DNA from 4 places in the Pseudomonas sp. P8_229 genome. Region 1 is predicted to be linked to each of the others. Evidence: predicted binding sites of a transcription regulator. Region 1 holds the regulator's gene; each other region holds the start of a gene.

Region 1 (7,973 bases):
GGCACTCATCTAAACTCCTTGCGATGCAGCCTCTCACTCGGACGCCTGGCTTTCCTTGGAAAGCACATACCTCCCCCGGGCAGGCCGAACTGGCGGCGAACTATATCACTGCAAACGCCAAGCGCCCAAGGCCCATGCCCGTCCACGTTCAGCGATATGACAGGCCTGATGGCACTTTTTCAGGGTTTTGGTTACGAGGAATGACAAAGCACGACGAACTTGCGTGAGGCTTTTCAACATAACCGCTATAATCGCCGCCTTTTCATCGGGCTATACGATTTCTGACATGAGCCAATCCAGCGACCTGATTCAATCGGCACAACGCACCATCCGCCTCGAAGTGGAAGCCGTACAAGGCTTGTTGCCCCATATCGACGCCGATTTCGTACGCGCTTGCGAGATGATTCTGGCCAGTAAGGGCCGTGTGGTCGTGGTGGGCATGGGCAAGTCCGGGCACATTGGCAACAAGATTGCCGCGACTCTGGCCAGCACCGGCACCCCGGCGTTTTTCGTCCACCCGGCTGAAGCCAGCCATGGTGACATGGGCATGATCACCCGCGACGACGTGATCCTGGCCCTGTCCAACTCCGGCTCGACCAACGAAATCGTCACCCTGCTGCCACTGATCAAACGCCTGGGCATCCAGCTGATCAGCCTGACTGGCAACCCGCAGTCGCCGCTGGCCAAGGCCGCCGAAGTCAACCTCAACGTGCATGTCGAGCACGAAGCCTGCCCACTGAATCTGGCGCCGACTTCCTCGACAACCGCTGCGCTGGTCATGGGCGACGCCCTGGCCGTGGCGCTGCTGGAAGCCCGTGGCTTCACCGCTGAAGATTTCGCATTTTCCCACCCGGGCGGCGCACTGGGCCGACGCCTGCTGCTGAAAGTGGAAAACGTCATGCACGCCGGCCAGGAGTTGCCGCAAGTACAGCGCGGCACCCTGCTCAAGGACGCACTCATGGAAATGACCCGCAAGGGCCTGGGCATGACCGCGATCCTTGAAGCCGACGGCAAACTGGCCGGGATCTTCACCGACGGAGATTTGCGTCGCACGCTGGATCGCAGCATCGACATCCGTAGCGCCACCATCGACCAGGTCATGACCGCACACGGCAAGACTGCACGGCCGGAGATGCTCGCTGCCGAAGCGCTGAAAATCATGGAAGACCACCGAATCAACGCACTGGTTGTCGTGGACGAAGAAGATCGCCCGATCGGCGCCTTCAACCTCTCCGATCTGCTGCGTGCAGGAGTGATGTAATGACGACCGATCTGCTGCAGCGCGGCAAAGCGATCAAACTGGCAGTGTTCGACGTTGACGGTGTGCTCACCGACGGGCGCCTGTACTTCCTTGAAGACGGCAGCGAATTCAAGACGTTCAACACCCTCGACGGCCAAGGCATCAAAATGCTGATGAACGCCGGCGTCGAAACCGCCATCATCAGCGGCCGCAAGACTCCAGTGGTCGAGCGCCGGGCGAAGAACCTCGGCATCCCGCACCTGTTTCAGGGCCGCGAAGACAAATTGGTGGTTCTGGACGGTCTTCTGCAGCAACTGGGCCTAAGCTATGAACAGGTCGCCTACCTCGGTGACGACCTGCCTGACCTGCCGGTGATCCGCCGCGTAGGTCTGGGCATGGCCGTCGCCAATGCCGCCGACTTCGTGCGCGAGCACGCCCATGGCGTCACTCGGGCCCGAGGTGGCGAAGGTGCCGCCCGCGAATTCTGCGAATTGATCCTGCGCGCCCAGGGCCGCCTCGATGCGGCCAACGCCGCGTACCTGTGAGCCAAGCCATGTTTAGCAAAAAATTTCGCAACTTCCTGCTGTTCGGCTGCATCGCTGCAATGTTTGCAGCGGTCGGCTACTGGAACATCAGCCCGGAACGCTTCCTCGACAAACCCCCGGTCAAGGTTGAAGACACGGCCATCGACTGGTACGCGACCAATACGCATACCCTGCAATATCTGCCGGACGGCAAGCTGCAGTACGAGATGACGTCCGACAAGGCCGAGCACCTGAAAGCGACGGACGTGACCCTGGTCACCAAACCTGATCTGAACATGTTCCGCGGCACCGAGTTTCCGTGGCACGTGACCAGCGAGCGCGGCGAAGTGAACCCTGACGGAACTCAGGTAGAACTGATCGACTCGGTACGTATCAAGCGCACCGATGAAAAAAACCGCGACACCCTGATCACCAGCACACGCATGACGGTGTTCCCTCAGCAGCAATATGCGCAGACCGAGCAACCCGTTAGAATCGACGGCGCTGGCGGTGTATCGACTGGCGTGGGAATGAAGGCGTATTTGAAGGAAAGCAGGATACACCTGCAATCGAACGTAAGAGGACAGTATGAGGCTCGTTAAAACCCTCCCTATTTTGCTCAGTCTGGGCGCAGCACTGGGAAGCGTGAGCGCCTGGGCTCTGCCGAACGATCAGCAGCAACCTATCCGCATCCAGGCCGACGACGCCCAACTGGACGACAAGAACGGCATCGCCACCTATAAAGGTGATGTGATCATCACCCAGGGTTCGATGATCGTTAAAGGCAACACGGTCACCATCACCCGCACCCCGACCGGCGACATCGACGTGGTGACCTCGGTGGGCAACCTTGCCTACTTCGAGCAACTGCAGACCCAGGGTGACACCAAGCCTGTACAGGGCTGGGGCGTGACGATCCAGTACCACGCCGCGCAAAACCGTGTCGTGCTGATCGACAAGGCCAAGGTTGTCGACAAGGACAACAACACCACCCTGGGCGAGAAAATTGTCTACGACACAGTGAGAAAACTGGCCAGCGCCGGCCGCGCTACCGGCAATAAAGTCACCGAGACGCGCCCGCGCATCGACATGGTGATCCAGCCGAAGAAGAAAACCGACGAGAAGGCCCAGTAATGGCAACTCTGAAAGCCCAGCACCTGGCCAAGGCCTATAAAAGCCGCCAGGTTGTGCGTGACGTCAGCCTGTCGATCGACAGCGGCCAGATCGTCGGCCTGCTCGGCCCGAACGGTGCCGGCAAGACCACGTGCTTCTACATGATCGTCGGCCTGGTGCAGGCCGATCAGGGCCGCGTGCTGATCGATGATCTGGACGTCAGCCATCAGCCAATGCACGGTCGCGCCAAGGCCGGTATCGGCTATCTGCCGCAAGAAGCGTCGATCTTCCGCAAGCTGTCGGTGGCCGACAACATCATGGCCATCCTCGAGACCCGTCAAGAACTCGACAAGGCCGGTCGTCGCAAGGAGCTGGAAAGCCTGCTGCAGGAATTCCACATCAGCCACATCCGCGACAACCTCGGCATGAGTTTGTCCGGTGGTGAGCGCCGCCGCGTGGAAATCGCCCGCGCCCTGGCCACCGCACCGAAATTCATCCTGCTCGACGAACCGTTCGCCGGTGTCGACCCGATCTCGGTCGGCGATATCAAGCAGATCATCCACCACCTCAAGGCCAAGGGCATCGGCGTACTGATCACCGACCACAACGTGCGTGAGACCCTGGATATCTGCGAAACCGCCTACATCGTCAACGACGGTCAACTGATTGCCGAAGGTGATTCCGCGACTATCCTGGCCAACGATCTGGTCAAGGAAGTGTACCTGGGCCACGAGTTCCGCCTCTAAAGCGCGATTGAGTTCGACCAGCCGGCAGAGTGCTGTAGCGTTGAAGTGAAGTTTTATACGCTTTTATTGTTACAGCGCTCTAGGCAAACACGACGCCTCAAAGATGTTCACCGCGCTTTGAGGCGATACGTCAACAAAGTTTTATAAGCTTTTATTGTTACAGCGCTCTAGGCAAACACTTCAGTTTCAGGCATATAATTTGCTTAAGTTTGGCGCTTCGGCGCCCTGTAGTGGATGGCGCATGTGCGCCGGCGAATAAGGTGTTAAGCCCCTGCCATGAAACCATCGCTAGTCTTGAGAATGGGCCAGCAGCTGACGATGACACCGCAGCTGCAACAGGCCATCCGCCTGCTCCAATTGTCGACCCTGGACCTGCAACAGGAAATCCAGGAGGCCCTGGAATCCAATCCGATGCTCGAACGCCAGGAAGAAGGCGACGACTTCGACAACTCCGATCCTTTGGCCGACAACGCCGAACAAAAACCCAACACCGAAATTCAGGAACCCTCCTATCAGGAAACCGCACCGACGGTGGACAACCTGGAGGATGGCGAATGGAACGAGCGCATCCCCAACGAATTGCCCGTCGATACCGCCTGGGAAGACGTCTACCAGACCAGCGCCAGCAGCCTGCCCAGCAGCGATGATGACGAGTGGGACTTCACCACCCGCACCTCCGCCGGGGAAAGCCTGCAAAGCCATCTGTTGTGGCAATTGAACCTGGCGCCGATGTCCGACACCGACCGCCTGATCGCCGTGACCCTGATCGACTGCATCAACAATCAGGGCTACCTCGACGAAACCCTCCAAGAAATTCTCGACGCCTTTGATCCGGAGCTCGACATCGAGCTGGACGAGATCGAAGCCGTCCTGCACCGCATCCAGCAGTTCGAACCGGCCGGCATCGGCGCCCGCAACCTCGGCGAATGCCTGCTGCTGCAACTGCGCCAACTGCCGGCCAAGACCCCGTGGCTGAACGAAGCCAAGCGTCTGGTCAGCGATTACATCGACCTGCTCGGCAGCCGCGACTACAGCCAACTGATGCGGCGCATGAAGCTCAAGGAAGATGAGCTGCGCCAGATCATCGAACTGGTACAAAGCCTCAACCCGCGCCCGGGTTCGCAGATCGAATCGACCGAAGCCGAGTACGTGGTCCCCGACGTCATTGTGCGCAAGGACAACGAACGCTGGCTGGTCGAACTGAACCAGGAATCGGTGCCGCGCCTGCGGGTCAACGCTCAGTACGCCGGTTTCGTTCGCCGTGCCGACACCAGCGCCGACAACACCTTCATGCGCAATCAGCTGCAGGAAGCGCGCTGGTTCATCAAAAGCCTGCAAAGCCGCAATGAAACCCTGATGAAGGTGGCCACCCAGATCGTCGAGCACCAGCGCGGCTTCCTGGAATATGGCGACGAGGCCATGAAGCCGTTGGTCCTGCACGACATCGCCGAGGCGGTGGGCATGCACGAATCGACGATTTCCCGGGTGACCACGCAGAAATTCATGCATACCCCACGCGGTATTTATGAGCTGAAATACTTTTTCTCCAGCCACGTCAGCACCTCCGAAGGCGGCGAATGCTCGTCCACGGCGATCCGCGCGATCATCAAAAAACTGGTTGCAGCGGAAAATCAGAAAAAGCCGTTGAGTGACAGCAAAATCGCTGGTTTACTGGAGGCACAAGGCATTCAGGTGGCTCGCCGCACCGTCGCCAAGTACCGCGAATCCCTCGGGATCGCGCCTTCGAGCGAACGCAAGCGGTTGATGTAAGCCACGTTACAGCGTTCCAGTGGCAGGCTATCCAGCCTGCCGCTTTATGCACTGGCAACGAAGGAGAAGCTGTATGCAAGTCAACATCAGTGGACACCAACTGGAAGTGACCGAACCGCTGCGCACCTACATCAACGAGAAACTCGAACGATTGGAGCGCCATTTCGACAAGATCACCAACGTGCAAGTCACGATGTGTGTCGAAAAACTGAAGCAGAAAATCGAAGCCACCTTGCATATTCCCGGCAGCGAAGTGGTCGCCAACGCAGAAGATACCGACATGTATGCTGCGATCGACTCACTGACCGACAAGCTGGATCGCCAACTCAAAAAGCATAAGGAAAAGACCCAGAGCCTCCTCCAGGGCGCAACAGGTCGTTAACACCCCCAACCCATGATCCGACTTGAAAGTATCCTGACCCCCGGCCGTTCCCTGGTGAACGTGCCGGGCGGCAGTAAAAAGAAAGCCCTCGAACAGATTGCCAACCTGATCGCCCGCGAAGTGCCGGATCTGGAGATGCAGGATGTCTTCGAAGCGCTGATCGCCCGAGAAAAACTCGGCTCTACCGGTTTCGGCAACGGCATCGCCATTCCCCACTGTCGTCTCAAAGGCTGCGAAGCGCCCATCAGCGCATTGATGCACCTTGACGCCCCCATCGATTTCGATGCAATCGACGGCGCACCGGTTGACCTGCTGTTTGTCCTGCTGGTCCCGGAAGCGGCCACCGATGCTCACCTGGAATTACTCCGCCAGATCGCCAGCATGCTCGATCGCAAGGAAGTGCGCGAAAAACTGCGCAGCGCACCGAGTAACGAAGCCTTGTATCAGGTTGTCCTGAGCGAGCAAAACGGTCATTAATCATGCGTTTGATCATCGTCAGCGGCCGTTCCGGCTCGGGTAAAAGTACCGCCCTGGATGTCCTTGAGGACAACGGCTACTACTGCATCGACAACCTGCCGGCCGGCCTGCTGCCTGAATTGGCCGAGCGCGCTCTGGTTCACACCGAGCTGGCCCAGCCGCTGGTAGCCGTCTCGATCGATGCCCGCAACCTGCCAAGCCATTTGTCGCGCTTCCCCGAGCTTTTGGAGGAAGTCCGCAGCCGCCATATCCAGTGCGATGTGCTCTATCTGGATGCCGATGAGGAAACCCTGCTCAAGCGTTTCTCGGAAACCCGTCGGCGCCATCCACTGAGTACCGCCAATCGCTCGCTGGCCGAAGCAATCAACGACGAAACCGCCCTGCTCGGCCCGATCGCCGACCTGGCCGACCTCAAGGTCAACACCACCAATCTGAATCTGTACCAGTTGCGCGACACCATCAAGCTGCGCCTGCTGAACCAGCCGGAGCCGGGTACGGCCTTTCTGGTCGAGTCGTTCGGCTTCAAGCGCGGCATGCCGGTGGATGCCGATCTGGTGTTCGACGTACGCTGCCTGCCCAACCCGTACTGGAAGCCGGAACTTCGCGCACAATCGGGTCTTGATGCACCGGTCGCCGAATACCTGGCGGCGCAGCCGGAAGTCGAAGAGATGTATCAGGACATCTTCGGCTACCTGAATAAATGGCTGCCGCGCTTTGCCGCGAGCAATCGCGCCTACGTCACCATTGCCATTGGCTGCACCGGCGGGCATCACCGCTCCGTTTACCTGACCGAACGCCTGGGTCAGGCCCTGCAGAAAACCCTGAAGAACGTCCAGGTTCGCCACCGCGACCTCACTTAAAGGATTCACACCGCGATGCCTGCTCTGGAAATCGAAATCATCAACAAACTGGGCTTGCACGCCCGCGCGTCGGCCAAGTTCGTTGGCGTGGCAGGCCAGTACCCGGATTGCACCATCAGAGTGGGTCGCACCCCTGAAGCCACGGTGGACGGCAAAAGCATCATGGCGATGATGATGCTCGCCGCCGGCAAGGGCACGAAAATCTATCTGAGTACTGAAGGCCATCAGGAACAGGAAGCGCTGGATGCACTGGTGGCGTTGATCAACAACTACTTCGACGAAGGTGGTTGACTCCGTGTAGAGAGGGAGCTTGCTTGCTCCCTTTCTAAACTTCAGCCCAATGCTGTATCCATCACCATCATCAGACAGAAGCCGATCAGCAAGCCAAGACTGGCGAGCTTGTCATGACCATTGCGTCGCGACTCGGGGATCACTTCATGAGTCACCACCAGCAACATCGCTCCCGCCGCCAGCGCCAGCCCCAACGGCAGTAACAGCTCTGCCAGGCTGACCAGCCACGCACACAGCAACGCAAACACCGGCTCGACCAGACCTGACGCCGCGCCGATCAAGAACGCCTTGACCCGCGACATCCCCGCCCCGACCAGCACCAGCGCAATCACCAACCCCTCCGGCACATCCTGCAAGGCAATGCCCATCGCCAGACTGTCCGCGTCGACCATGCCACCACCGGCCGACACACCGACTGCCATGCCTTCGGGAATGTTGTGGGCAATGATCGCGAAGACGAACAGCCAGATTCTTGGTGGAATCACCGGGTGCTCAAGGGTGCCAACAAGCATTTCCGGTGAAGCGCCGGACAACCGCAGATCCACCAGGTACAGGCCGAACGCACCGAGC
Region 2 (7,973 bases), 2.0 Mb from region 1:
CCACCGGCTGAATGGAAGGACCTGGGCAAGGAAGAACGCACGGCAAAAATGCGTGACGGCGTCATCAAGTTCTGGAGTTCCAGCGATGTATTACTGCGTCAACTGGGTCAGGAACGCGCCAGCAGCATCAAGGACTATCTGGTCGACAAGGGCCAACTGGCCGATGATCGGGTGTACTTCATCGACGCCAATCTTGGCGAGGCCGAAAGCGATGGCCGGGTCGTGACGCAGATGCACCTGGACGCCGAGTAATGAACCACAAGTGGCTGGTTGCGATGACGCTGATGCTCGCCGCCAGCCCTGCCCTGGCCTCCGATACGCTGCGCTGTGGCAGCCAATTGGTCAGTCTCGGCGACCGCGCCAGCGAAGTGCTGCAAAAGTGTGGAGAGCCGGTCAGCCGCGACGTCCTCGGCTACAAGCGCAGCGCCAACCGCCGCGAAGAGTTTCAGGTCGAGGAATGGACCTACGGCCCGAGCAACGGCATGTACCAGTACCTGCGCTTCGAAGGCAATCGCCTGCGGCAGATCAACAGCAAACGCGGTAACTGAACCACATCGACCCCCTTGTAGGAGTGAGCCTGCTCGCGATAGCGTTGGGTCAGTCGACACATTAATCGACTGATACACCGCTATCGCGAGCAGGCTCACTCCTACAGTTGTTTTGGGCTTTCCCGCAGAAATAGAACAGGCCCCGACACAAGTGCCGGGGCCCGTAATGGTCACATCCGTGTGACCGTTCGCATGAACTCTAAAGTTGCGGCAGACGTATTGCCCGGCCCGTCTGTCGCGCCTTCTCCCGGTCCAGGCGAGAAGTCATGCCTTACTCGGCTTTCAGGCCGTCAGCGGAGACCGCTTTGACGCCTTTGATTTTCTTGGTAATCGCTACAGCGGTGGCTTTCTGAGATTCAGTGACAGCAACAGTCGACGACAGGGAAACGACGCCTTTGTTGGTTTCTACTTTGATGTCGGTGCCTGGAATGCCTTTTTCGGTGACCAGATCGCTTTTGACTTTGGTGGTGATCCAGGTATCGGAAGTAGCTTCTTTAGCCTTGGTCATTTCACCGGCAGCCAGAGTCATTGGAGCCTGGGTAGCTTGGGTGGATTGGGCGAATGCACCGGAAGCCATGGTCAGGGTCAGCGCGGTAGCAGCAGCGGCAGTGATAGCGAACTTCTTCATACGAGTAACTCCTGTTTTTCTGGAAAGTCTGCTGGTTGTCTTGTCAGCAGGGTTACTGGAGATATTGCGAAGGCTGTGCCAACTTCTCGAAAGACAACAAATCGTTATAAATCAACAATTTATAAATTCAGCAAATTTCCGAAATCATGCAATTTGCATGACAAGTGCATTATCGACATGCAAGTTGCGGCTTTTCGGAAAGTTCCTAACCCGCTGAAATTCCTGAAGCTTTTTTTGAAGGCCGAAAACAAAAACGCCCCGCATGGCGGGGCATCTCAGGACGCTGACTCAATCAGGCACCGGTGCCTGCGCAACCCTTAGGCGCGTAGTCCGGGTTGACGGTCGACGCACAGCTCCAGACGCCGGAGGTGTTGCCGGTTGCAGCACCGGTACGGGTCAACGTAATGGTTTTACCGAGCACCGGACCTGGAGCATTCACCAGTGTGCAGGTGATAGTGCCGGCACCGGTCGAGGCGGTTCCCGACGCCGCCAGCGTGCAGTTGGAGGTGGTCGCTGTAGCGCTACCGGCCACCAGTAATAGCGTTGGATCAGTGCCTTGATTGATGGTGTCCTCGAACGGCACCTTCAGTGCACTGATCTCCGCCAGACCCGCAGTCACTTTCGAACGTGCCTGGTATTTGGAGTATTGCGGCAAGGCGATAGTCGCCAGAATGCCAATGATCGCCACCACGATCAGCAGCTCGATCAGAGTAAAGCCCTGTTGTTGTTTCATAGATACGCTCCATGCATGAGTCGGAATCTCATGATCTGAGATGGGCTCAGCATAGCCCATGCCAACCGCTCGCTCGCCCGAATACTCGGCATGCCCACGATGCGAAGGCCTTTCCTACAACCGACAACCGCACTATCTGACACTTTTTGTCACCTGTGCCCGACGTGTGTGGCGCTGTCACTTGACTAGGCTATAAGTCATGAACGGCAAGCGTGCGGAATCCCCATGAATGACATCGCTCTGAGCGGTCTGGCCAAGCAACTGGTACAGGCTGAACTGTTGACGGAAAAAAGCGCCCAGCAAGCCTGGCAACAGGCGCAGCGCAATCGGCTGTCGCTGGTCAGCTACCTGGTGCAGAACAAACTGGTGAGGAGTTCCCAGGTCGCCGAAATCGCTTCCGAGCATTTCGGCATGGCCTTCATGGACCTCAATTGCCTCGACAAGGAAACCCAGCCCAAGGGCCTGGTCAGTGAAAAACTGGTGCGTCAGCACCACGCCCTGCCCTTGTGGCGACGCGGCAACAAGCTGTTCGTGGGCATTTCCGATCCGAGCAATCATCAGGCAATCAACGATATCCAGTTCAGCACCGGACTGAGTACCGAAGCCATCCTGGTGGAAGACGACAAACTCAGCGATGCCATCGAGAAATTTTTCGACACCCACGCCAGCGGCCTCGAAGAGATGGCCGACGTCGACCTCGACGGGGTGGACGTCGAATCCGTCGACGACAGCCGACAGGAGAATATCGGCGGACTCGATGCCGATGACGCCCCGGTGGTGCGCTTCGTGCACAAGATGCTGCTGGACGCGATCAAGAGTGGCTCGTCGGACTTGCACTTCGAACCCTACGAAAAGAACTTCCGGGTGCGGGTGCGCACCGACGGCATCCTGCGCGAAGTGGCCAAACCGCCGATTCAGTTGGCCGGGCGGATCGCCGCACGCCTGAAAGTCATGGCCAGCCTCGACATCTCGGAGCGGCGCAAACCCCAGGACGGGCGGATCAAGATGCGCCTGTCGAAGAGCAAGTCGATCGACTTCCGGGTCAACACCCTGCCCACCCTGTGGGGCGAGAAAGTGGTGATCCGGATTCTCGATCCGTCCAGCGCGCAGATCGGCATCGATGCCCTGGGTTACGAACCGGCGCAGAAAGACCTGTACATGGCCGCGCTCAAGCAGCCGCAGGGGATGATTCTGGTGACCGGCCCGACCGGGTCGGGGAAAACCGTGTCGCTGTACACCGGACTCAATATTCTCAATACCGTCGACATCAACATTTCCACCGCCGAAGACCCGGTGGAAATCAACATGGAAGGCATCAACCAGGTCAACGTCAATCCGAAACAGGGGCTGGATTTCTCCCAGGCATTACGCTCGTTTCTGCGTCAGGACCCGGACGTGATCATGGTCGGCGAAATTCGCGATCTGGAAACCGCCGAGATCGCGATCAAGGCCGCGCAGACCGGCCACCTCGTGTTGTCCACGCTGCACACCAACAGCGCCGCCGAAACCCTGACCCGCCTGCACAACATGGGCATTCCCGGCTTCAACATCGCCACCTCGGTGAGCCTGATCATCGCCCAGCGCCTGGCACGCAAGCTGTGCAGCCACTGCAAGAAACCGATCGAGATTCCGCGCGAAACGCTGATCAAGGAAGGCTTCCCACCGGAACAGATCAGCAGTTTCACGATCTATGAGCCGGTCGGTTGCGATCAATGCAACGGCGGCTACAAGGGACGCGTGGGGATTTATGAAGTGGTGAAAAACACACCCGAGCTGCAACGGCTGATCATGGCCGAAGGCAACTCGCTGGAAATCGACAGCCAGATGCGTCACGACGGTTTCGACGATCTGCGCACCTCAGGCCTGCGCAAGGCCATGCAAGGCATCACCAGCCTGGAAGAAATCAACCGGGTCACCAAGGACTGAACATGGCGGTCAAGGCAGCGAAAATCAGCATCTACGCCTGGGAAGGCACGGACCGCAAAGGCAGCAAGGTCACCGGCGAACTGAGCGGGCAGAACCCCGCGTTGATCAAGGCCCAGCTACGTAAACAAGGGATCAACCCCGGCAAGGTGCGCAAGAAATCCGTCTCCCTGCTGAGTTTCGGCAAACGCATCAAGGCCCAGGACATCGCGTTGTTCACCCGCCAGATGGCGACCATGATGAAAGCCGGCGTGCCGCTGCTGCAGTCGTTCGATATCATTGGCGAAGGCTTCGACAACCCGGCGATGCGCAAACTGGTGGACGAGGTGAAGCAGGAGGTTGCCGCCGGCAACAGCTTCGCCACCGCCCTGCGCAAGAAACCGCAGTATTTCGATGAACTGTATTGCAACCTGGTGGATGCCGGCGAGCAGTCCGGCGCGCTCGACACGTTGCTGGAGCGAGTCGCGACCTATAAAGAAAAAAGCGAAGCGCTCAAGGCCAAGATCAAGAAAGCCATGACCTACCCCACCGCCGTGGTGCTGGTGGCAATGGTCGTCACCGGGATTTTGCTGGTGAAAGTGGTGCCGCAGTTTCAGGCGGTATTTTCCGGCTTCGGTGCTGAACTGCCGGCCTTCACGCTGATGGTGATCAGCATTTCCGAATTCATGCAGCAATGGTGGTGGGCGGTGCTTGGTGCACTGATTGCGGTGTTTTTCGGTACGCGTCACGCCCTGAGAAAGTCCCAGGCACTGCGCGACCGCAAAGACACCTGGCTGCTGAAAGTGCCGTTGGTGGGCACACTGATGTACAAGTCGGCGGTGGCCCGATTCGCCCGTACCCTGTCGACCACTTTCGCTGCCGGCGTACCGCTGGTGGAGGCACTGGATTCGGTGGCCGGGGCCACCGGCAATGTGGTGTTCAAGCGCGCGGTGCTGCGCATCCGCCAGGACGTCGCCACCGGCATGCAGCTGAATTTTTCGATGCGCAGCACAGGAGTGTTCCCCAACATGGCGGTGCAGATGACCGCCATCGGCGAGGAATCCGGCGCGCTGGATGACATGCTCGACAAAGTCGCCGGTTTTTATGAGGACGAAGTGGATAACATGGTCGACAACCTCACCAGCCTGATGGAGCCGTTCATCATGGTGGTGCTCGGTGTCATCGTCGGCGGTCTGGTCGTGGCCATGTACTTGCCGATCTTCCAACTCGGCTCAGCGATCTGACATGCCTATCGACGAACTTTTCAGTCTGTATCCGCTGGCCTTCGTTTTCACTGCACTGCTGCTGGGTCTGGTGGTCGGCAGTTTTCTCAACGTGCTGGTCTGGCGTCTGCCGAAAATGCTCGAGCGCGATTGGCGCCAGCAGGCTCAGGACGTCCTCGGCCTGCCGAGTGATACGCCACTGCCGACTTACAACCTGATACTGCCGCACTCCGAATGCCCGCAATGCGGCCACCGAATTCGTGTATGGGAGAACATCCCGCTGCTCAGCTACCTGTTCCTGCGCGGACGCTGTTCTGCGTGTGCCGCCCCGATCAGCAAGCGCTATCCCCTGACTGAACTGGCCTGCGGTCTGCTCTCGGCGTTCATCGCCTGGCATCTGGGTTTTGGCTGGCCGGCCGGTCTGTTGATCGTCCTCACCTGGGGGCTGCTGGCGATGAGCCTGATCGATACCGAACATCAACTGCTGCCCGATGTGCTGGTGCTGCCGTTGCTGTGGCTGGGGTTGATCGTCAACAGCTTCGCAGTGTTCGTCTCGCTGCACGCGGCACTATGGGGCGCGGTGGCCGGTTACATGGCGCTGTGGTCGGTGTTCTGGCTGTTCAAGCTGCTGACCGGCAAAGACGGCATCGGTCATGGTGATTTCAAGCTGCTGGCGCTGCTCGGGGCCTGGGGTGGCTGGCAGATTCTGCCGCTGACGATCCTGTTGTCATCGCTGGTGGGGGCCGTTGTCGGGGTGATTGTGCTGCGTCTGCGCGAACAGAAAACCTCGACGCCGATCCCCTTCGGCCCGTATCTGGCAATTGCCGGCTGGATTGCCTTGCTCTGGGGTGGTCAAATAACCGACTTCTATTGGCAGTTTGTCGGTTTGAAATGAATACCCCTGTGGAAAAACCCTGGATTCTCGGTCTGACCGGCGGCATCGGCAGCGGCAAAAGCGCCGCGGCCCAGCACTTCATCGACCTCGGAATCCACGTGGTCGACGCCGATCACGCAGCGCGCTGGGTGGTCGAGTCGGGCCGTCCGGCACTGGCAAAGATTGCCGAGCACTTCGGCCCGGATGTACTGCAGGCGGACGGAACCCTGAACCGCGCCGCCCTGCGCCAGCTGATTTTTGAAGTGCCGGAGCAACGTCGCTGGCTCGAAGCCCTGCTGCATCCGCTGATCGCCGAGGAAATCGCCCACCATCTGGCGCTGGCAAAATCGCCTTACGCGATTCTGGTTTCGCCGCTGCTGATCGAATCCGGGCAATACGCGATGACCCAGCGCATCCTGGTGATCGACGCCCCGCAACAACTGCAGATCGAACGCACCTTGCAGCGTGACCAGACCAGCGAACAGCAGGTTCAGGCGATCCTCAAGGCCCAGTCGAGCCGCGAAGACCGCGTGAGCCGTGCCGACGATGTGGTGGTCAACGACCGCGACCTCGCCTGGCTGCACAGCGAAGTCGAACGCCTGCATCACTTTTACCTGACTTTATCCGGAGGCCAGTCATGAGCCAGATCCCGACCGTAGAATGCCCAACCTGTGGCGCCCCCGTGGAATTTATCCCCGAGAACAAGTTTCGCCCGTTCTGCTCCGATCGCTGCAAGCTGATCGACCTCGGCGCCTGGGCGTCCGAAGAACACAAGATTCCGGTGGCTGCGGATGCCGAAGACGAAATGTTCTCCGGCGATTTCGACCCGCGCCACTGACCGCAATCAGGGCCGCATGAAGCCGTAGTCCTGATCGTCGTCGAGGTTTTCCGCGAGAAAACGCAACTCGTCGGCCAGGTCTTCGGCGTTGCGCACGGCCTTGCTCTGCTGCACGACCGCACTGAGCAAGGCGCGCAGACTCAGGCCCGGATCGAAGCCCACCTCCTGCGCCATGTCCAGACTCTGCCGCGTTTCCTGCCTCGCCCACTCATACACACTCATGCCGCTGCTCCTGAAGGGATTTGGCCGAGCATGAAATGCTGCGAGGGTCGCAGGTTTGATGTGGATCAAGACTTGGGATCGTCGTCCTTCCAGGGCGCCGAAAGGTAGCGGGCGCGGTTGAAGGTTTCCAGCCACTCCGGGCTGAACACTACCAGCGCGCTGATCACCATGCCGTTGATAAAGGCTTCGGGAAAGATCAGCAACCACAGATAACCGATGAAGTCTTCCAGCCATTCCGGCATGGCGAACAAGCCGTCGTACCAGAGCAGGCTCAGGCTCAGCGCCAGACACAACAACGCCGACAATGCCGCCGCGAAGAATCCGGAACAGAAGATATACACAAACGGATTACGCGGCTGAGCGCGCTCGACAACGATCGCCACGCATTCGGTGATCAACACCGGCAGCAGGATCAGCAACGTACCGTTGACCCCGACCGCCGCCAGATCCTGACGGCCGAGCAATACCAGTCCGAGCTGCGCCACCAGGCCGCCGACAATCGCCAGCGGCCAGTCCAGCAGCAGCGTCACCGCGGTCATGCCGATGAAGTGGTAAGACACCCCGGTGTCGAAATCCCTGCGCACCATCCACAACAGAAACAACGCGAACACGGTGCCGAAGAGTAAATGCTGACGACGATTGTCACTGAACAACTCGACCCATGGCGCACGCCAGATCGCCCAGACCAGCACTGGCAGGTAAATCAGCCAACCGAGCGTCAGGCTCGTGGATGACAACAGTTCGGCACCGATCATCTTTCCCTCATTTTTTCCGTGGGTTTACGTCCTTTGTCGCAGTCTACACCGCAGCCCTGAGAGCATCAGCCGATGCAACGCTTACTGTTTGTCGCATTTGAACGCTAAGCTTGGGCTTATGGATGACTCAGATTATTTACGCCTGCTGACCATCGCGGCCGAGCAAGCCAACGCGTTCCTGTCCAATGCCCGCAAATGGGAGCGTGAGCGTTGGGTCTGCCAACGCCTGCTGCAAGGCTTGAACATCCCT
Region 3 (7,973 bases), 1.3 Mb from region 1:
GCTGAGGATGTGGCGCAAGGACGCTTGAGTCTGCCGTGGCCGACCGCCGTCGCCAGCGGACTGAATTACTACCTGGTGTGGCCGAAAACCCGCCCGGGAGGTGAACGTTTGCGCCGCCTCAGCGACTTCCTGCAAGGCGAAGTGCGCGCCATGGCGCTGCCGGTGGTCAAGCGGTTGAGCTGAAACGTTCGAGCCGCCACAATGCCGGCCTTGCGCCATAACCCCGCTATTTACTCAAGTATTCGGTTTTACCGCCGAAAATGAGCATGTGGGACCGTCGTGCCGGTCTCCACGATTTCACCCCCATTATTAGAATTTTCCGAGCAGGTGCTGCGATCAAGGAGGATCCGGCGGCTCGGCCAGGAGCTGTCCATGTCTCAACCTCGCGCCCGGATCGCCTCGCAGCTGGGCCTCGCGCTTGCTGTGATACTGGCGATTGTCATCAGTGGCAGTACGGTGTTCGCCCTGCGTTCGCTGGATACCGCCAACCTCGCCACCCGTGAAGAACACCTCGCCAGTGAAGCGCGGCTGCTGGCCGACCAGTTGAGCACCTTCCACGGTACGCTGCGTGAAAGCACGCAGCGCCTGAGCGGGTTGTTCGAGAAGCGCTTCAGCGCGGGTCTGAGCATTCACCCGGACGAGCCGGTGACCGTTGCCGGGACCCAGACCCCGGGCCTGCACCTGGGCAGCGAAGTACTGAACAACAACTTCAAGGAAGTCGACGAGTTCAAGCAAATGACCGCCGGTGTCGCCACGTTGTTCGTGCGCAGCGGCGAAGACTTCGTGCGGGTCAGCACCTCGCTGACCAAACAGGATGGCACGCGCGCCATCGGCACCTTGCTCGATCACACCCACCCGGCCTATGCGAAGTTGATGGCAGGGCAGGGCTATGTCGGGCGCGCCTTGCTGTTCGATCGTTCCTACATGACCCAATACACCCCGGTGCGCGATGGCAGCGGCAAGGTGATTGCGGTGTTGTTCGTCGGTTTCGACTACACCGATGCGCAGAACGCCCAGTTCGACAACCTCAAGCGTTTCCGCATCGGTCAGAGCGGCTCGCTGGCATTGCTGGATGAGCAAAACAAATGGCTGGTCGCGCCGGCTGGTGTGCAGGCACCGGGTCAAGCGGTGCCGGTGATCAAAGGTTTGGCTGCAAAGCCGGGTAAAGGCGAGTTCTGGAGTGACACCTCCGAAGACTTCTACAGCATCGCCGTGCCGTTCGAGGGTGGGCCGTGGTCGGTGGTGGCGAGCATGCCGAAAGCCGAGATCCGCGCGGTGACCTGGAGCGTCGGTACGCAACTGGCCATTGGCAGTCTGTTGGCGATGTTGCTGGCGGTCGGATCTGCAGTCTGGTTGCTGCGCAGCAAACTGGCACCACTGAGCGACCTGGTCCGTCAGGCTGAAGCTTTGGGCGCCGGTGATCTGAGCGTGCGTCTGAACGTGTCGAGCAATGACGAAATCGGCCAACTGTCCCGTGCGTTCAACCAGATGAGCCAGGCGCTGTCGACCATGGTCGAGCACATCCGCCGCTCCTCGGAAGAGGTCAACAGCCGCGCCCAGGCCCTGTCCGGTTTGTCCGGCGGAGCGTACGAAGGCATGGAGCAGCAGTCCGGCGAAATCACCAGCATGGCCGGCGCGGTGGAAGAGTTCAGCGCGACCTCGCTGAACATTGCCGACAACATGGGCGCAACCCAGCGTCTGGCGCAGGAAAATGCCCAACAGACCCAGATCGGCCGCACCTCGATGGAAGAAGCTTCGTCCTCGCTGGAGCAAATCGCTGGTGCACTGAACACCACCGCTACCGTGATCAACACCCTCGGTCAGCGCTCCCAGGAAATCGGCGGCATTGTCAGCGTAATCACCTCGATTGCCGAACAGACTAACCTGCTGGCGCTCAACGCTGCGATTGAAGCCGCGCGTGCCGGTGAGCAAGGCCGTGGCTTTGCGGTGGTCGCTGACGAGGTGCGCAACCTTGCTTCGCGCACTCGTCAGGCGACTGACGAAATCTCCGGAATGATTCACAGCATCCAGCAGGAAACCGGCAACGCGATCAGCACCATGGAGCAGGGCAATGTGCTGATGCAGGAAGGCTTGTCGCGTAATGCCAATGTCGCCTCGGCACTGGCGCGCATTGATGAGCAAAGCCGTTCGGCAGGGCAGCAGTTTGCGGCGATTACCACGGCGACGCAGGAGCAGAGCAGCACCGCGACGTTGCTCAGCAGCAACCTGCAAAGTATTGCACTGGCCAACAGTGAGCAGCGCGAAGTGGTTTCCAATCTTGCGGTGACCGCGAAAGAGCTGGAGAAGCTGGCCGCCGATCTGCGCTCAGAGGTAGATCGCTTTCGTTGATGCGGCGTGCCGGCTACTGGTACGCGGAGAGGTCTTCGCTGGAGTCGACCTCTCCCCATTCTCCCGAATAGGCAACGGCGTCGATCGCTACTCGACCGGCGTCGATGGCACGCTGCAGCGCCAGGATGTTTATTTTTCGGGGCAGTCCATTTGCGAGTGGCGCTGTCATTTTCATTGTGTTGCCGGCCGATATTGCAACGCCTCTGCCAGATGCTCGCGCCGGATCTCGTTTTCCTGCCCCAGATCGGCCAACGTCCTGGCGACCTTGAGAAGTCGATGCGCCGAGCGCAGCGACAGGGTCAGCCGTTCACAGGCTGACTCCAGCCAGGTCTCGTCGGCTGTGGATAATTTGCAGTGCCGCTTCAACCCCGGCAGATCGAGAAACGCATTGGCACAACCCTGACGCTTTTGTTGGCGCTCACGCGCTTCGGCCACCACGGCTGCTGCACTGGCGCTGTCCTCTCCTGGCGGCACTGCCGGATTCAGTGCCGTCGCTTCCCGCGCCACCGTCAGGTGCAGGTCGATCCGATCCAGCAACGGTCCCGACAGTTTGTTGCGATAGCGCTGCACCATGTCTGGGGTGCATGAGCACTTGCCGCTGGGCTCGCCAAGATATCCACAGGGGCACGGGTTCATCGCCGCCACCAACTGGAAACGCGCCGGGAATCGCACGCGATCCTTGGCTCGGGCGATCACGATTTGTCCGGATTCCAGAGGCTCGCGCAGAACCTCCAGAACCTTGCGATCAAACTCAGGCAGTTCATCGAGAAACAGCACGCCATGGTGGGCGAGAGTGATTTCGCCGGGTTGCGGTTTGGAGCTGCCGCCGACCAGTGCCGGCCCCGATGCCGAGTGGTGCGGCTGACGAAAGGGACGTTGTGGCCAATGCGTCAGCGGCGCGCCACTGGCGACCGATTGAATCGCCGCCACCTCCAGCGCCTCGCACTCGGACAACGGTGGGAGCAATCCCGGTAGTCGGCTGGCCAGCAACGTCTTGCCGGTACCCGGAGGCCCACTGAACAACAGGTTATGCGCGCCCGCTGCGGCAATCAGCAGCGCCCGCTTGGCGGCCTTTTGCCCCTGGACTTCGTTGAGGTCGGGATAGGGTCTGGCGGCATGGATCAAACCGTCCGACACGTAAGGTTCAACCGGCGTGTGCCCGTTGAAATGCGCCACCGCCTCCAGCAGATGATCTACCGCAAACACCTTCAAGCCCGAGGCCAGGCACGCCTCCTCGGCATTCGCCCGCGGCACCACCAGTGCCCGCCCGGCCTTGCGCGCCGCCAGTGCCGCCGGCAACACCCCGCGCACCGGGCGCACCGCGCCGGATAACGCCAACTCACCCAGGCATTCCACATCATCCAGCGTCAGGCACGGCACCTGCACACTCGCCGACAGAATCCCAAGGGCGATCGCCAGATCAAACCGCCCGCCATCCTTGGGCAAATCCGCCGGCGCCAGATTCAAGGTGATCCGCCGCGCCGGAAACTGCAGACCGGAATTGATGATCGCGCTGCGCACCCGATCCTTGCTCTCCTTCACTGCGGCTTCGGGCAGGCCGACCATGGTCAGCGACGGCAGGCCGTTGGCCAGATGGACTTCGACGGTGACAGCGGGGGCTTCCACGCCAATCTGGGCGCGACTGTGGACGATGGAGAGGGACATGGTCGTTCCTTGAGCTGAATCGGGAGCCGCTTCCTGCGGTTTTTGAAGGGTAGTTGGGGAAGGGTGATCTGGCGGGGTAATGGCGGGGGCGAATTTTCACTGGATGTTGCGGGTAGTGGCCAACCAATTTCGAGGCGAAAAAAAACCGCCTCGAGGAGACGGTTTTTAGTTTGCAGGCTTTGGTGAGGCCAAGACCTGCGCATCCTTAGTGGACACACTCACGTCCGTTGAGACTATGTATGTTTGCTCGTTGAGGCAAGCACCCGAGTCAACTTTCACCCATCAGTACCGGTCTGGATGGATTGAAGCAGTCATGCCCGAATACGAGGTCATGGCCTGATAAAACTTGTTTAAATTGCCTCTGAGGGGCTGCAATACCATCTGTTTTGACGATGCCCGCTCATGGAGCGTTCGCAAAGTGTGGTCGGGGGAGTAAAGATTTCATGTTCCTCGACACGGTGTGAGACCCGTGCCGGTGTTTTTTTGGGGAACTCACACCCGGCCGCCTTAGCAGACACACTCACGTGTAGTCCCGAAGATGTTCGCACGCCGGAAAGTACATCGGCGGTTTGGCCCCACGCAAGGAGGGCCAAAATATGTCTAAGTTTCTTAAACATATGTGGCGCCTCGTCAGGATCGCGTTATGGGCTTATCGCCTGTACGAGTTTCTGCGAGACCGTTGGAGTAATTCGTAGTAGAGGATTGATCTGACGGAAGCCGCTCTTGCCTCGGCAGGAGCGGTTTAATTTCTACCAGCAAAATGAAGGTATTTCTGCGCAGGACTTGCAGTCCTACTCGGCCGCCGGCGTCAGCTTCGCTTCAAGCTCCGCCACCTTTGCTTCAAGGCTTTCAAGGCGAGCACGAGTACGCGCCAGGACAACCATCTGGCTATCGAATTCTTCCCGGCTCACCAGGTCGAGTTTGCTGAAGGCGCTTTGCAGCAGCATCTTCAACTGGCTTTCGATTTCGGCTTTCGGCAGCGGGGTGTCGCCGCTGAAAAGGCGGGAGGCGGTGTCGCTCAGGGCGTCGAGGAAGTCTTTGGGCGCGAGCATGGAATGTGTCCTGTAAACAGTGGCGGGCAGTGTATCACGCAGTGTCTATAGTCATTGACGCAGGCACGAGTGCACGCTTTTCGCGCAAGCGGACGGACGGCGACGCACCGTTGTTGTGCGTAACCGTCGGGGCTTTTTTGCGCAAGCGCCTGCGGCAGCGGCCAAAGGATTGAAATCAGAGGAATTTGGCGAGATGGCAAGCTTTCTGCTTAGTCGGTAGTGACCCATGCACTGATGCAGTCGCTGTGACGAATGCAGTGCGGCAGGCGGAGCGGGGAGTTTCGTCAGCAGCGGTTAGCTGGCGTCAGTCGGGCAGCTAAGGCCGACGATGCGTTACAAAGCCAGGCACTGCGCTTAGACTTGAGTCGGGTTTGTTTTCCTGGGGCAAGTCCACCAATTCGGGAGAGAGTTTCATGAAGCTAGTCACTGCCATCATCAAGCCGTTCAAGTTGGACGACGTGCGCGAGTCGCTGTCCGAAATCGGCGTGCAGGGCATTACCGTTACTGAAGTCAAAGGCTTCGGCCGGCAGAAGGGTCACACCGAGCTGTATCGCGGGGCGGAGTATGTGGTCGATTTTCTGCCCAAGGTGAAAATCGACGTGGCCATCGACGACAAGGATCTGGATCGGGTTATCGAGGCGATAACCAAGGCTGCCAACACCGGCAAGATCGGTGACGGCAAGATCTTCGTGGTCAATCTGGAACAGGCGATTCGCATCCGTACCGGCGAAACCGATACCGACGCGATCTAAACGCCGCCACAAACCCAACGCCCCAGGAGAAAACAATATGACTCTGCGTAAATTCGCAGGGCTAGGCGCCCTGTTGTCCATCGTAATGCCCGGCCTGGCTATGGCGGCAGATCCGGTGGCGCCTCCAGTCCTCAATTCCGGCGATACCGCCTGGATGCTGACCTCCACAGCCCTCGTGCTGTTCATGACTATTCCGGGCCTCGCGCTGTTCTACGGCGGCATGGTGCGGTCGAAAAACATTCTTTCGGTGATGATGCAGTGCTTTGCCATTACTGGCCTGGTCACCATCCTGTGGTTCCTTTATGGCTACAGCATGGCGTTCGACACCACCGGGATGGAAGCCAACGTCGTCAACCTGAACTCCTTCGTCGGCAGCTTTGCCAAGGCCTTCCTTGCGGGCGTTACGCCTGCCAGCATTACCGGCCCGGCAGCGCTGTTCCCTGAAGCGGTGTTCGTCACTTATCAAATGACCTTCGCCATCATCACCCCGGCGCTGATCGTCGGTGCCTTCGCCGAGCGCATGAAGTTCTCCGCGATGCTGGTGTTCATGGGCGTCTGGTTCACCCTGGTCTATGCACCGATTGCGCACATGGTCTGGAGTGGTCCGGGTTCGTTGCTGGGTGACTGGGGCGTGCTCGATTTCGCGGGCGGCACCGTGGTCCACATCAACGCTGGTGTCGCCGGTCTGGTGGCGTGCCTGGTACTGGGCAAGCGCAAAGGCTTTCCGACCACCCCGATGGCTCCGCACAACCTCGGTTATACCCTGATGGGCGCGGCGATGCTGTGGGTCGGCTGGTTCGGCTTCAACGCAGGTTCCGCCGCAGCGGCCAACGGCACCGCCGGCATGGCGATGCTGGTCACCCAGATCGCTACCGCTGCCGCGGCACTGGGCTGGATGTTCGCCGAGTGGATCACCCACGGCAAACCTAGCGCACTGGGCATCGCCTCGGGCGTGGTTGCAGGTCTGGTGGCAATTACGCCGGCAGCCGGTACCGTGGGCCCGATGGGTTCGCTGATCATTGGCCTGGCGGCCGGTGTGGTGTGCTTCTTCTGCGCCACTACGCTCAAACGCAAACTCGGTTACGACGACTCCCTGGATGCCTTTGGCGTGCACGGTATCGGCGGTATCCTCGGCGCGATCCTCACCGGTGTGTTCGCCGCACCGGCCCTGGGCGGCTTCGGCACCGTGACCGATATCGCATCGCAAGTGTGGATTCAGTGCAAAGGCGTCGGCTTCACGGTGATCTACACCGCGATCGTCACCTTCATCATCCTTAAGGTACTGGACGTGGTCATGGGCCTGCGTGCCACTGAGGAAGAAGAAGCAGTGGGTCTGGACCTGGCACAACACAACGAACGCGGCTACAACCTGTAAGTACCCGCATTAAAAAACTTGCCCGGCTTGCCGGGCATTTTTTTGTCTGGGATTTGTCATTGAAGTACAGGCTGAAAGGATTTTTCGTACGGCTTTGGTCGTGTTTACGACGGGCGTTTTTCTGCGGCCAATCGCTTACATCATTGCGGGAATATTAGGGTCTTTGTTTTTTCCCTGAGCGCGCTAGAATGCGCCCCGAACGTGCGGAGAACTGTATGTGGCAACAGACTCTGATAACCCTGCGGGCACGGCCCCGGGGCTTTCATCTGGTAACGGACGAGTTACTCGCCGGCCTGCCTGAACTCAGGGCGTGCCGGGTCGGTCTGTTGCATTTGTGGCTGCAGCATACCTCGGCGTCGTTGACCATCAACGAGAACGCCGATCCGGCGGTCCGTCGCGACTTCGAACGATTTTTCAATCGTCTGATCCCACAAGGAACAGACGGCTATGAGCATAACGACGAAGGCCTGGACGACCTCCCGGCGCACTTCAAGGCCAGCGTGCTTGGCTGCCAGATCAGCTTGCCGGTATCGGCGGGTCGCCTGGCTCTGGGAACCTGGCAAGGCGTTTATCTGGGCGAGCATCGTGATCATGGCGGTGCTCGAAAAGTCCTTGCCACCTTGCACGGTGAAGGGGCGTAAACCGTTGGTCACCAATGGTTACTGATTTTTTAACGGCGACTTTCGACAGTTGCCAAAGCTGGTCTATAACTAATCTGCTTTTCGCAAGTCATGAGGTAGAACATGAGCGACGATGATCTGGAAAACGACGACCTCGAAG
Region 4 (7,973 bases), 560 kb from region 1:
ATGATCAATGCCTGTTTGCGCGCCAGAATATCTTCGAGCAAAGGCATGTCGCGACCGTGCAAGGCGAGGGACTCGGTTTGCAGTAACTCCAGCAATTGTTGAGCTGGAGCAAAGTCGTCGGTGATCAGTTGCAATAAATTAGTGTCGTGCATGGCTGGCCTTGGGTTCTAAGCGTCCAAAAGCCTGGCGCCGGCAAAAGCCTAGCGCTGGGCTTCGAAGTTGAGCAGTTTGCTGGCTACACGGTTGCTGTCGACTTTGTAGCTGCCATCGGCAATCGCTGCTTTCAACTCGGCCACGCGGGCTTTGTCGACGGCAGGCTGATCACGCAGCTTGTCAGTGACCTTCTGCAACTGTTGAGCCTCATTGCTGAGGTGTACCGATTCCCCGCTTTTTGCGGTACTGGCCGTTTCGGCCGGGGTATTCAGCGGCGCGGAGGTGCCGGTTTCGGCGGTTTCCTTGGCGTTGCTGGTACGTGTACTGCCCGTAAGTGACGAGGAGCTGTTCAAACGGCTGAAATCGATGACCATGTTAAAAACCTCTGGGAATTTGGACGCTTGCCATGTTCTCGGCCATTCCCTGGAAAACTTTAGGCTCACTTTGCAATGAGCTGTCTGCACCGAAGCGTGCCCTGCTGCGGCACAGTTTAGGGAAGCAACGGGACCGGCGCCAGTTTTCTGCGTGAGCGTTTTACATGGCCACTTCCACTTGGCCCGGCGCGATGACTTGCGCCTTGATCACCCGGTTGGAGTTGAGGTTTTTCACTCGAATCTGTTCTTTCAAGCCGCCATTGGCCAGGGCCTCACCGGGCATGCGCACGGCGAGCGTACCGCTGCGGGCGATGATGACCACTTGATCACCCTTGCGCACCACTTCTGCCTGTTCCAGATGCACCAGGGTAATCACCTGATCGGCGACCGTTGGTCGGGTCAATTTCTGTCCGATGGCTTCATCCACCGACGTCAAAAAACCTTGATTGATCTGACTGACGTCGCGTTCACGCAAGGTCACGTCCTGCGGTTCGATAATCCCGGCGCGTTTGAGCGGTCGTGTGGTGGTGACAATCTCGCGAAACAGGCGGACTTGAGCGGGCACGAACACCGTCCACGGCGAGCTTCCCTCGCAGCGAACCTTGACCGTTACCCGACCCAGCGGACGTGCCGGACTCTCCAGTGACGCTGTCAATTCCTTGTCGCACATAGGCATGCGCATACGCGGGTCGAGCTGGTTGACCTCGATTTCATAGCGGCCTTCCGTTTGACTGGTAGCCAGATAGTCTTCTACGGTGAATTCAAGAAAGCCCTGAGTGACGCCGATAAGCATGTCAGGCAAGGTAACCGTATCGGCACCGGCAGGGCTGCCAGCGAAAAAGAAGCAGACGGCAGACACCGCGCACAGCGCTTTGCGGGTGCGGCAGGTCAGGCGTCGAAAAAATGTCGTTTGAGCGTTCATACGAGTTAAAAAGCAAGCGCCGTGCCGTTTAGCAATGAATGTGCGTCGCAACAACACTTGGCGTTGGTGTAGGAGTCTGGGCATGGCTGGTGTAATGGATTCGGTGAACCAGCGCACGCAACTGGTAGGGCAGAATCGCCTGGAGCTGTTGTTGTTCCGTCTCGACGGTCAGCAGCTCTACGGAATCAACGTGTTCAAGGTACGGGAAGTGCTGCAGTGCCCGTCGCTGACGTTGATGCCCAAGTCCAGTCCTGTCGTGTGCGGGGTAGCGAATATCCGGGGGGCGACCATTCCGATCCTTGATCTGGCAATGGCAACCGGCTCGGGGGCGTTGAAAGACAAGAACAACCCGTTCGTGATCATCACGGAGTACAACACCAAGACCCAGGGTTTCCTGGTCCGCTCGGTGGAGCGCATCGTCAACATGAACTGGGAAGAGATCCATCCGCCGCCCAAGGGCACGGGTCGCGATCACTACCTGACCGCGGTGACTCGAGTCGACAATCAGTTGGTCGAAATCATCGATGTCGAGAAGGTGCTGGCGGAAGTTGCGCCGACGCCGGAAGCGATTTCGGTCGGTGTGGTCGATGTCGAGACCCAGAGCAAGGCGCTGTCGCTGCGGGTGCTGACGGTCGATGACTCGTCGGTGGCGCGCAAGCAGGTCACGCGTTGCCTGCAGACGATCGGTGTCGAAGTGGTGGCGCTGAACGACGGCAAGCAGGCGCTGGATTACCTGCGCAAGCTGGTCGATGAGGGCAAGAAGCCGGAAGACGAGTTCCTGATGATGATTTCCGACATCGAGATGCCGGAGATGGACGGGTACACCCTGACGGCGGAAATTCGCAACGACCCGCGCATGCAAAAGCTTCATATCATCCTGCATACTTCGTTGTCGGGGGTATTCAATCAGGCGATGGTCAAGAAAGTCGGTGCAGATGACTTCCTGGCCAAATTCCGTCCTGATGACCTGGCATCCCGGGTAGTCGACCGGATCAAAGCAGCAGATATCAGCTAGGGGCCTTCTGCCCCTGGCGGTCAACACGATTTAAGAGGCGGCATCATTGTCTACGGGTAATTTGGATTTCGAACAGTTCCGGGTCTTCCTGGAAAAGGCCTGTGGCATTTTGCTCGGTGAAAACAAGCAGTACCTGGTCTCGAGCCGTCTCAACAAACTGATGGAGCAGCAAGGCATCAAGTCCCTGGGTGAGCTGGTACAGCGCATCCAGACCCAGCCGCGCAGCGGTTTGCGCGAGCAGGTGGTCGATGCCATGACGACCAACGAAACCCTGTGGTTTCGTGACACCTATCCGTTTGAAGTCTTGAAGAACAAGGTATTGCCCGAGGCAATCAAGGCCAGCCCCAACCAGCGTCTGCGGATCTGGTCGGCGGCGTGCTCGTCGGGTCAGGAACCGTACTCGCTGTCGATGTCGATCGATGAGTTCGAGCGCACGAATCTTGGCCAGTTGAAGATGGGCGTGCAGATTGTGGCGACTGACCTGTCCGGTCTCATGCTGACCAACTGCAAGACTGGCGAGTACGACAGCCTGGCGATCGGTCGCGGTTTGTCCGCCGATCGACTGCAGCGTTACTTCGACCCGAAAGGGCCGGGGCGCTGGGTGATCAAGGCGCCGATCAAGAACCGGGTGGAATTCCGTTCGTTCAACCTGCTCGACAGCTATGCCGCGCTGGGCAAGTTCGACATCGTGTTCTGCCGCAACGTGCTGATCTACTTCTCCGCCGAGGTGAAGAAGGACATCCTGTTGCGCATTCACAGCACGCTGAAGCCGGGCGGGTATCTGTTCCTTGGCGCCTCCGAAGCGCTGAACGGTTTGCCGGATCATTACCAGATGGTCCAGTGCAGCCCGGGGATTATTTACCAAGCGAAATAACCGCATCGGCAACAAACAAAAACGGCAGGCCCGCAAAGGCCTGCCGTTTTTTTGTGCCTGAAATATCTCCCCCACACACCACAAGTCCCCTGTGGGAGCGGGCTTGCTCGCGAAGGCGTCGTGTCAGTCAATATTTGTTTTTCTGACACGCCACCTTCGCGAGCAAGCCCGCTCCCACAGTTGTCCGGCGGTGGTAATGAAAGGGAAGGCAAGCGGCAGAAAAGCGGCAGCCAGCGGAAACCGGTTGCCGCTTTTCTGGCATTGCCACGTTGCCGATAGTTCGCAAAGCCCCGGTTTACAGGGCTTTGCCTGTTTGGCACGGCGCTTGCTAAAGCTCAGGTACGAAAAACCGGTCACCCGAAGGTTCCCGACATGAGCATCAGCTTCGATAAAGCGCTCGGCATTCACGAAAAGGCATTGGGCTTTCGCGCCCAGCGTGCCGAAGTGCTGGCCAACAACATCGCCAACGCCGATACCCCGAACTACAAGGCTCGGGATCTGGACTTCTCCAAAGTGCTTGAAGCACAGACCCAGAAGAACGCCAACGGCACCATCGCCCTGAACATGACCAACAGCCGTCACATCGAAGCTGAAGGCCTGGGCAATGGCGACGAGTCGCTGATGTATCGCACGCCGATGCAGCCTTCGATCGACCAGAACACCGTGGACGCTCAGCTGGAACAGTCCAACTACGCGGAAAACGCCGTGGGCTTCCAGGCCAGCTTCACCCTGCTCAACAGCAAATTCAAAGGGCTGGTGTCAGCCCTGCGCGGAGAGTAATCCATGTCCCTGTCCAGCGTTTTCAACATTGCCGGCAGCGGCATGAGCGCCCAAACCACGCGTCTGAACACCGTGGCTTCGAACATCGCCAACGCCGAAACCGTCTCCTCGAGCATCGACCAGACCTATCGCGCCCGTCACCCGGTGTTCGCCACCATGTTCCAGGGCGGCCAGAACAGCGGCAGCAACTCGCTGTTCCAGAGCCAGGACGCAGCAGGGCAGGGCGTGCAGGTGCTCGGTGTGGTCGAAGACCAGAGCAACCTCGAAGCGCGCTACGAGCCGAACCATCCGGCCGCTGACGCCAAAGGCTACGTCTACTACCCGAACGTCAATGTGGTGGAAGAAATGGCTGACATGATTTCCGCGAGCCGGTCGTTCCAGACCAACGCCGAAATGATGAACACCGCCAAAACCATGATGCAGAAGGTACTGACCCTCGGTCAGTAATAAGGGGCGACTGCCATGAGTGTTACCGATACCACCAGCAGCCTGAGCATGAATGACATCCTGGCGAACTCGTCGAAAAAGACCAGTTCGACCGCCGATGGCATCGCTTCGGCCACCAACAGCTCCACCGGCGGCCAGGCTCTGGGCAAGGATGCGTTCCTGCAACTGCTGGTCACCCAATTGAAGAACCAGAACCCGCTCGATCCGCAGGACAACAGCGCCTTCGTGGCGCAGTTGGCGCAGTTCAGCAGCCTCGAGGGCATTACCACCCTCAACAGCACCGTCAGTTCGCTGGCCGGCAACTACAACTCGTCGCAAGCCCTGCAGGCGTCGTCGCTGGTCGGTCGCAACGTGATCGTGCAGACCAACAGCGTGCAGATGGACGACCCGAGCAAGGGGATGACCGGTTCGGCCACCGTTCCGTCGTCGATTGCTGGCGGCACGGTCACCATCACCGACAGCAGCGGCACCGCGGTTCGCACCATCGATCTGGGTAGCCGCGCTGCAGGCAACGCGAGCTTCACGTGGGACGGCAAGGACAAGGACGGCAACCTGGTGAAGGCCGGTACTTATACCGTCAAAGCCAACGCGTCGATCAATGGCACCTCGACCGACCTGGCGACCTACCTGCCAGCCACGGTCAACAGCGTGACCATCAGCCAGACCGGTGGCGAGCTGATGCTCAACCTGTCCGGCAAGGGCACCGTCGCCCTGTCCAAAGTACAAACCATTGGTATATAGAGCCGACTAACCGGCACAAAGGAGTGGAATATGTCTTTCAATATCGGCCTTAGCGGTCTCTATGCAGCCAACAAACAACTGGACGTGACCGGCAACAACATCGCCAACGTTGCGACCGCCGGTTTCAAATCGTCCCGTGCAGAATTCGAAGACGTGTACTCGGCCACGCGCCTGGGTACCGGCAGCAAGGTCATCGGTAACGGTGTGCGCCTGGCCAACGTTTCCCAGCAGTTCACCCAGGGTGACATCAACAACACCGGTAACGTGCTGGACATGGGCATCAACGGTTCCGGCTTCTTTACCATGAGCAACAACGGCTCGATCTCCTACACTCGCGCCGGTACGTTCAAGGTCGACAACAATGGCTACATCACCAACACTGACTACACCTCGCGTCTGCAAGGCTACGGTGTGGATGCCAACGGCAAGGTCATCAACGGTGTGCTGACCGACCTGAAGATCGACACCTCGAACCTGGCGCCGAAATCCACCTCGCTGGTGACTTCGACCATCAACCTGGATTCGACCGCTCCAGTGATCGACGACACAGTGGCGGCCGGCAAGTTCGACCCGACCAACCTTGCGACTTACACCAAGTCGTTCAGCACGCCGATCTATGACAGCCAGGGCAACATGCACCCGATGGATCAGTACGTGGTGAAAACCGGTGCCAATACCTGGAAGGTGTACACCCTGGTAGACGGTCGTAACCCTGACGCTACCGGTAGCGATCCAAAAGTCACCGCACCCGTGCCTTCGACCATGAGCTTTGACTCCGCTGGCAAGCTGACTCAGGTCAGCACCCTGCCTGGCCCGGTGATCAGCAGCGACTTGAAACTCAGTGGCTGGGTCCCGGGTAACGTGGTCAACGGTACTTTCAAACCCAATGGTGCAGCCGCGAACCCGGCCGGCATCACCATTTCGATGGCGAAGACCACCCAGTACAACGCAGACACCGCGCGTTCGATCCCGACTCAGGACGGTTATGCCACTGGCCAGATCACGAACCTGACCATCGACGGCACCGGTACCTTGTTCGCCAACTTCAGCAACAACCAGAACAAGGCCATCGGTCAGGTTGCGCTGGCCAGCTTCACCAACGAACAAGGCCTGCAAGCGGTCGGCGGCACCAGCTGGAAGGAAACTTTCGCTTCGGGTATTCCGGGCTACGACGCTCCGGAAACCGGCACGCTGGGTTCCATCCAGTCCAACTCGCTGGAAGAGTCCAACGTTAACCTGACCAACGAGCTGGTGGACCTGATCAAGGGCCAGAGCAACTATCAGGCGAACGCCAAGACCATTTCGACTCAGAGCACCATCATGCAGACCATCATTCAGATGACCTGATTGCGGTTTCTGGTTGTGCAAGGGAGCCCCTCTTTTTGAGGGGCTTTTTTGTGGGGCTTTTGGGGGCATATCCGTTGCTGCGGTAACGGCTTCTTATGGTTTCGCCCTGACGGCCGACTCCCTTTGGCAAACGCCCCAAAGGAAGCAAAGGTCTGTACCCCAGCGTACGGCCCTCGCCGTGGCTCGGGTTCCTTCGCTGCGGGATTCATCCGGGCGCATCGCCTCCGGTTTGCTTCGCTGCACCTCCTCTCGATGTGTTTGGCTGCGCCAAACGGTCGCTGCACTCCCACCCCCGGATAAACCCCGGAACGAGGCCTGCCGACGGGGCCGGTACGGCAAGATCAAAAGCTGCAGCCGAGCTTGCGCTCATCCTGTTGAGTGGTGAAAAGCGGATGCGGTGGACTGTTGATTTCTGTGGGAGCCAGCCTGCTGGCGATGGCGGCCTGCCAGCCAACCACTTCTGACAGATGTGCTCATCCTCTGTAGGAGCTGCCGAAGGCTCGGGCCGCGTTCGGACGATCTTTTGATCTTTGGCAGCAGCAGTAGAGGTCAAAAGATCGCAGACTCGTTTTACTCCACGGCTCCCAGGTAAATGGCGGACAAAAGAAAACCCCCGACAAACCAGAGGTCTGTCGGGGGTTTTCTTTTGTCTGGAGCGTATCAGGCGTTTCGCAACGCCTGATCGGCTCAGCTTATTGGCAAGCTTCGCAATCCGGCTCGTCGATCGCGCAAGCCTTTGGCACTGGCGCCGGGCCGGCTGGAGCTGCCAGGACCGAGTCGTCGCCGTGGTTGCCGCCGCTGGAAACAGCGTTCAGCTTGCCGGTGTTGATGGTCGACTTCTCGGTGCTGGTCGCGGCCAGGGCACGGAGGTAGTAAGTGGTTTTCAGGCCACGGTACCAGGCCATGCGGTAGGTCACGTCGAGCTTCTTGCCCGAGGCGCCGGCGATGTACAGGTTCAGCGACTGAGCCTGGTCGATCCACTTCTGGCGACGGCTGGCGGCGTCAACGATCCACTTGGTATCCACTTCGAAGGCAGTCGCGTAGAGCTCTTTGAGTTCTTGCGGGATGCGCTCGATCTGCTGAACCGAACCGTCGTAGTACTTCAGGTCGTTGATCATGACCGAGTCCCACAGACCGCGAGCCTTGAGGTCGCGAACCAGGTACGGGTTGATCACGGTGAATTCGCCCGACAGGTTCGATTTCACATACAGGTTCTGGTAGGTCGGTTCGATCGACTGCGAGACGCCAGTGATGTTGGCGATGGTCGCGGTCGGTGCGATGGCCATGATGTTGGAGTTACGAATGCCTTTCTGTACACGG

What was found. The regulator sigma-54, encoded in region 1, starts transcription at its own class of promoters, with help from an activator protein. The targets are predictions, from matches to a motif close to ANTGGCATNNANNTTGCTNT.
Region 2: the regulator sigma-54 is predicted to act here: its motif matches at 1,956-1,975, upstream of QMK55_RS08920 (pilin).
Region 3: the regulator sigma-54 is predicted to act here: its motif matches at 5,259-5,278, upstream of glnK (P-II family nitrogen regulator).
Region 4: the regulator sigma-54 is predicted to act here: its motif matches at 3,651-3,670, upstream of flgB (flagellar basal body rod protein FlgB).

The regions. Positions count from the first base shown of each region.
Region 1 covers NZ_CP125378.1:4,008,239-4,016,211, reverse strand. The annotation lists gene QMK55_RS17990 (ATP-binding cassette domain-containing protein) at 1-9, opposite strand, end outside; gene QMK55_RS17985 (KpsF/GutQ family sugar-phosphate isomerase) at 287-1,261, shown strand; gene QMK55_RS17980 (KdsC family phosphatase) at 1,261-1,785, shown strand; gene lptC (LPS export ABC transporter periplasmic protein LptC) at 1,794-2,366, shown strand; gene lptA (lipopolysaccharide transport periplasmic protein LptA) at 2,353-2,898, shown strand; gene lptB (LPS export ABC transporter ATP-binding protein) at 2,898-3,623, shown strand; gene QMK55_RS17960 (RNA polymerase factor sigma-54) at 3,900-5,393, shown strand; gene hpf (ribosome hibernation-promoting factor, HPF/YfiA family) at 5,467-5,775, shown strand; gene ptsN (PTS IIA-like nitrogen regulatory protein PtsN) at 5,788-6,252, shown strand; gene rapZ (RNase adapter RapZ) at 6,255-7,112, shown strand; gene QMK55_RS17940 (HPr family phosphocarrier protein) at 7,128-7,403, shown strand; gene QMK55_RS17935 (ZIP family metal transporter) at 7,445-7,973, opposite strand, start outside.
Region 2 covers NZ_CP125378.1:1,983,788-1,991,760, forward strand. The annotation lists gene QMK55_RS08905 (DUF748 domain-containing protein) at 1-252, shown strand, start outside; gene QMK55_RS08910 (DUF2845 domain-containing protein) at 252-548, shown strand; gene QMK55_RS08915 (BON domain-containing protein) at 820-1,176, opposite strand; gene QMK55_RS08920 (pilin) at 1,469-1,909, opposite strand; gene pilB (type IV-A pilus assembly ATPase PilB) at 2,135-3,835, shown strand; gene QMK55_RS08930 (type II secretion system F family protein) at 3,838-5,055, shown strand; gene QMK55_RS08935 (prepilin peptidase) at 5,057-5,929, shown strand; gene coaE (dephospho-CoA kinase) at 5,926-6,549, shown strand; gene yacG (DNA gyrase inhibitor YacG) at 6,546-6,746, shown strand; gene QMK55_RS08950 (hypothetical protein) at 6,753-6,968, opposite strand; gene QMK55_RS08955 (energy-coupling factor ABC transporter permease) at 7,034-7,723, opposite strand; gene QMK55_RS08960 (DUF1780 domain-containing protein) at 7,842-7,973, shown strand, end outside.
Region 3 covers NZ_CP125378.1:2,713,314-2,721,286, reverse strand. The annotation lists gene QMK55_RS12400 (LysR substrate-binding domain-containing protein) at 1-183, shown strand, start outside; gene QMK55_RS12395 (methyl-accepting chemotaxis protein) at 373-2,349, shown strand; gene QMK55_RS12390 (YifB family Mg chelatase-like AAA ATPase) at 2,521-4,014, opposite strand; gene QMK55_RS12385 (accessory factor UbiK family protein) at 4,806-5,066, opposite strand; gene glnK (P-II family nitrogen regulator) at 5,480-5,818, shown strand; gene QMK55_RS12375 (ammonium transporter) at 5,856-7,193, shown strand; gene QMK55_RS12370 (secondary thiamine-phosphate synthase enzyme YjbQ) at 7,409-7,834, shown strand; gene sutA (transcriptional regulator SutA) at 7,937-7,973, shown strand, end outside.
Region 4 covers NZ_CP125378.1:4,572,420-4,580,392, forward strand. The annotation lists gene QMK55_RS20670 (flagella synthesis protein FlgN) at 1-152, opposite strand, end outside; gene flgM (flagellar biosynthesis anti-sigma factor FlgM) at 201-527, opposite strand; gene flgA (flagellar basal body P-ring formation chaperone FlgA) at 688-1,449, opposite strand; gene QMK55_RS20685 (chemotaxis protein CheV) at 1,532-2,464, shown strand; gene cheR (protein-glutamate O-methyltransferase CheR) at 2,511-3,338, shown strand; gene flgB (flagellar basal body rod protein FlgB) at 3,711-4,118, shown strand; gene flgC (flagellar basal body rod protein FlgC) at 4,122-4,565, shown strand; gene flgD (flagellar hook assembly protein FlgD) at 4,581-5,306, shown strand; gene flgE (flagellar hook protein FlgE) at 5,337-6,653, shown strand; gene QMK55_RS20715 (ribonucleoside-diphosphate reductase subunit alpha) at 7,346-7,973, opposite strand, start outside.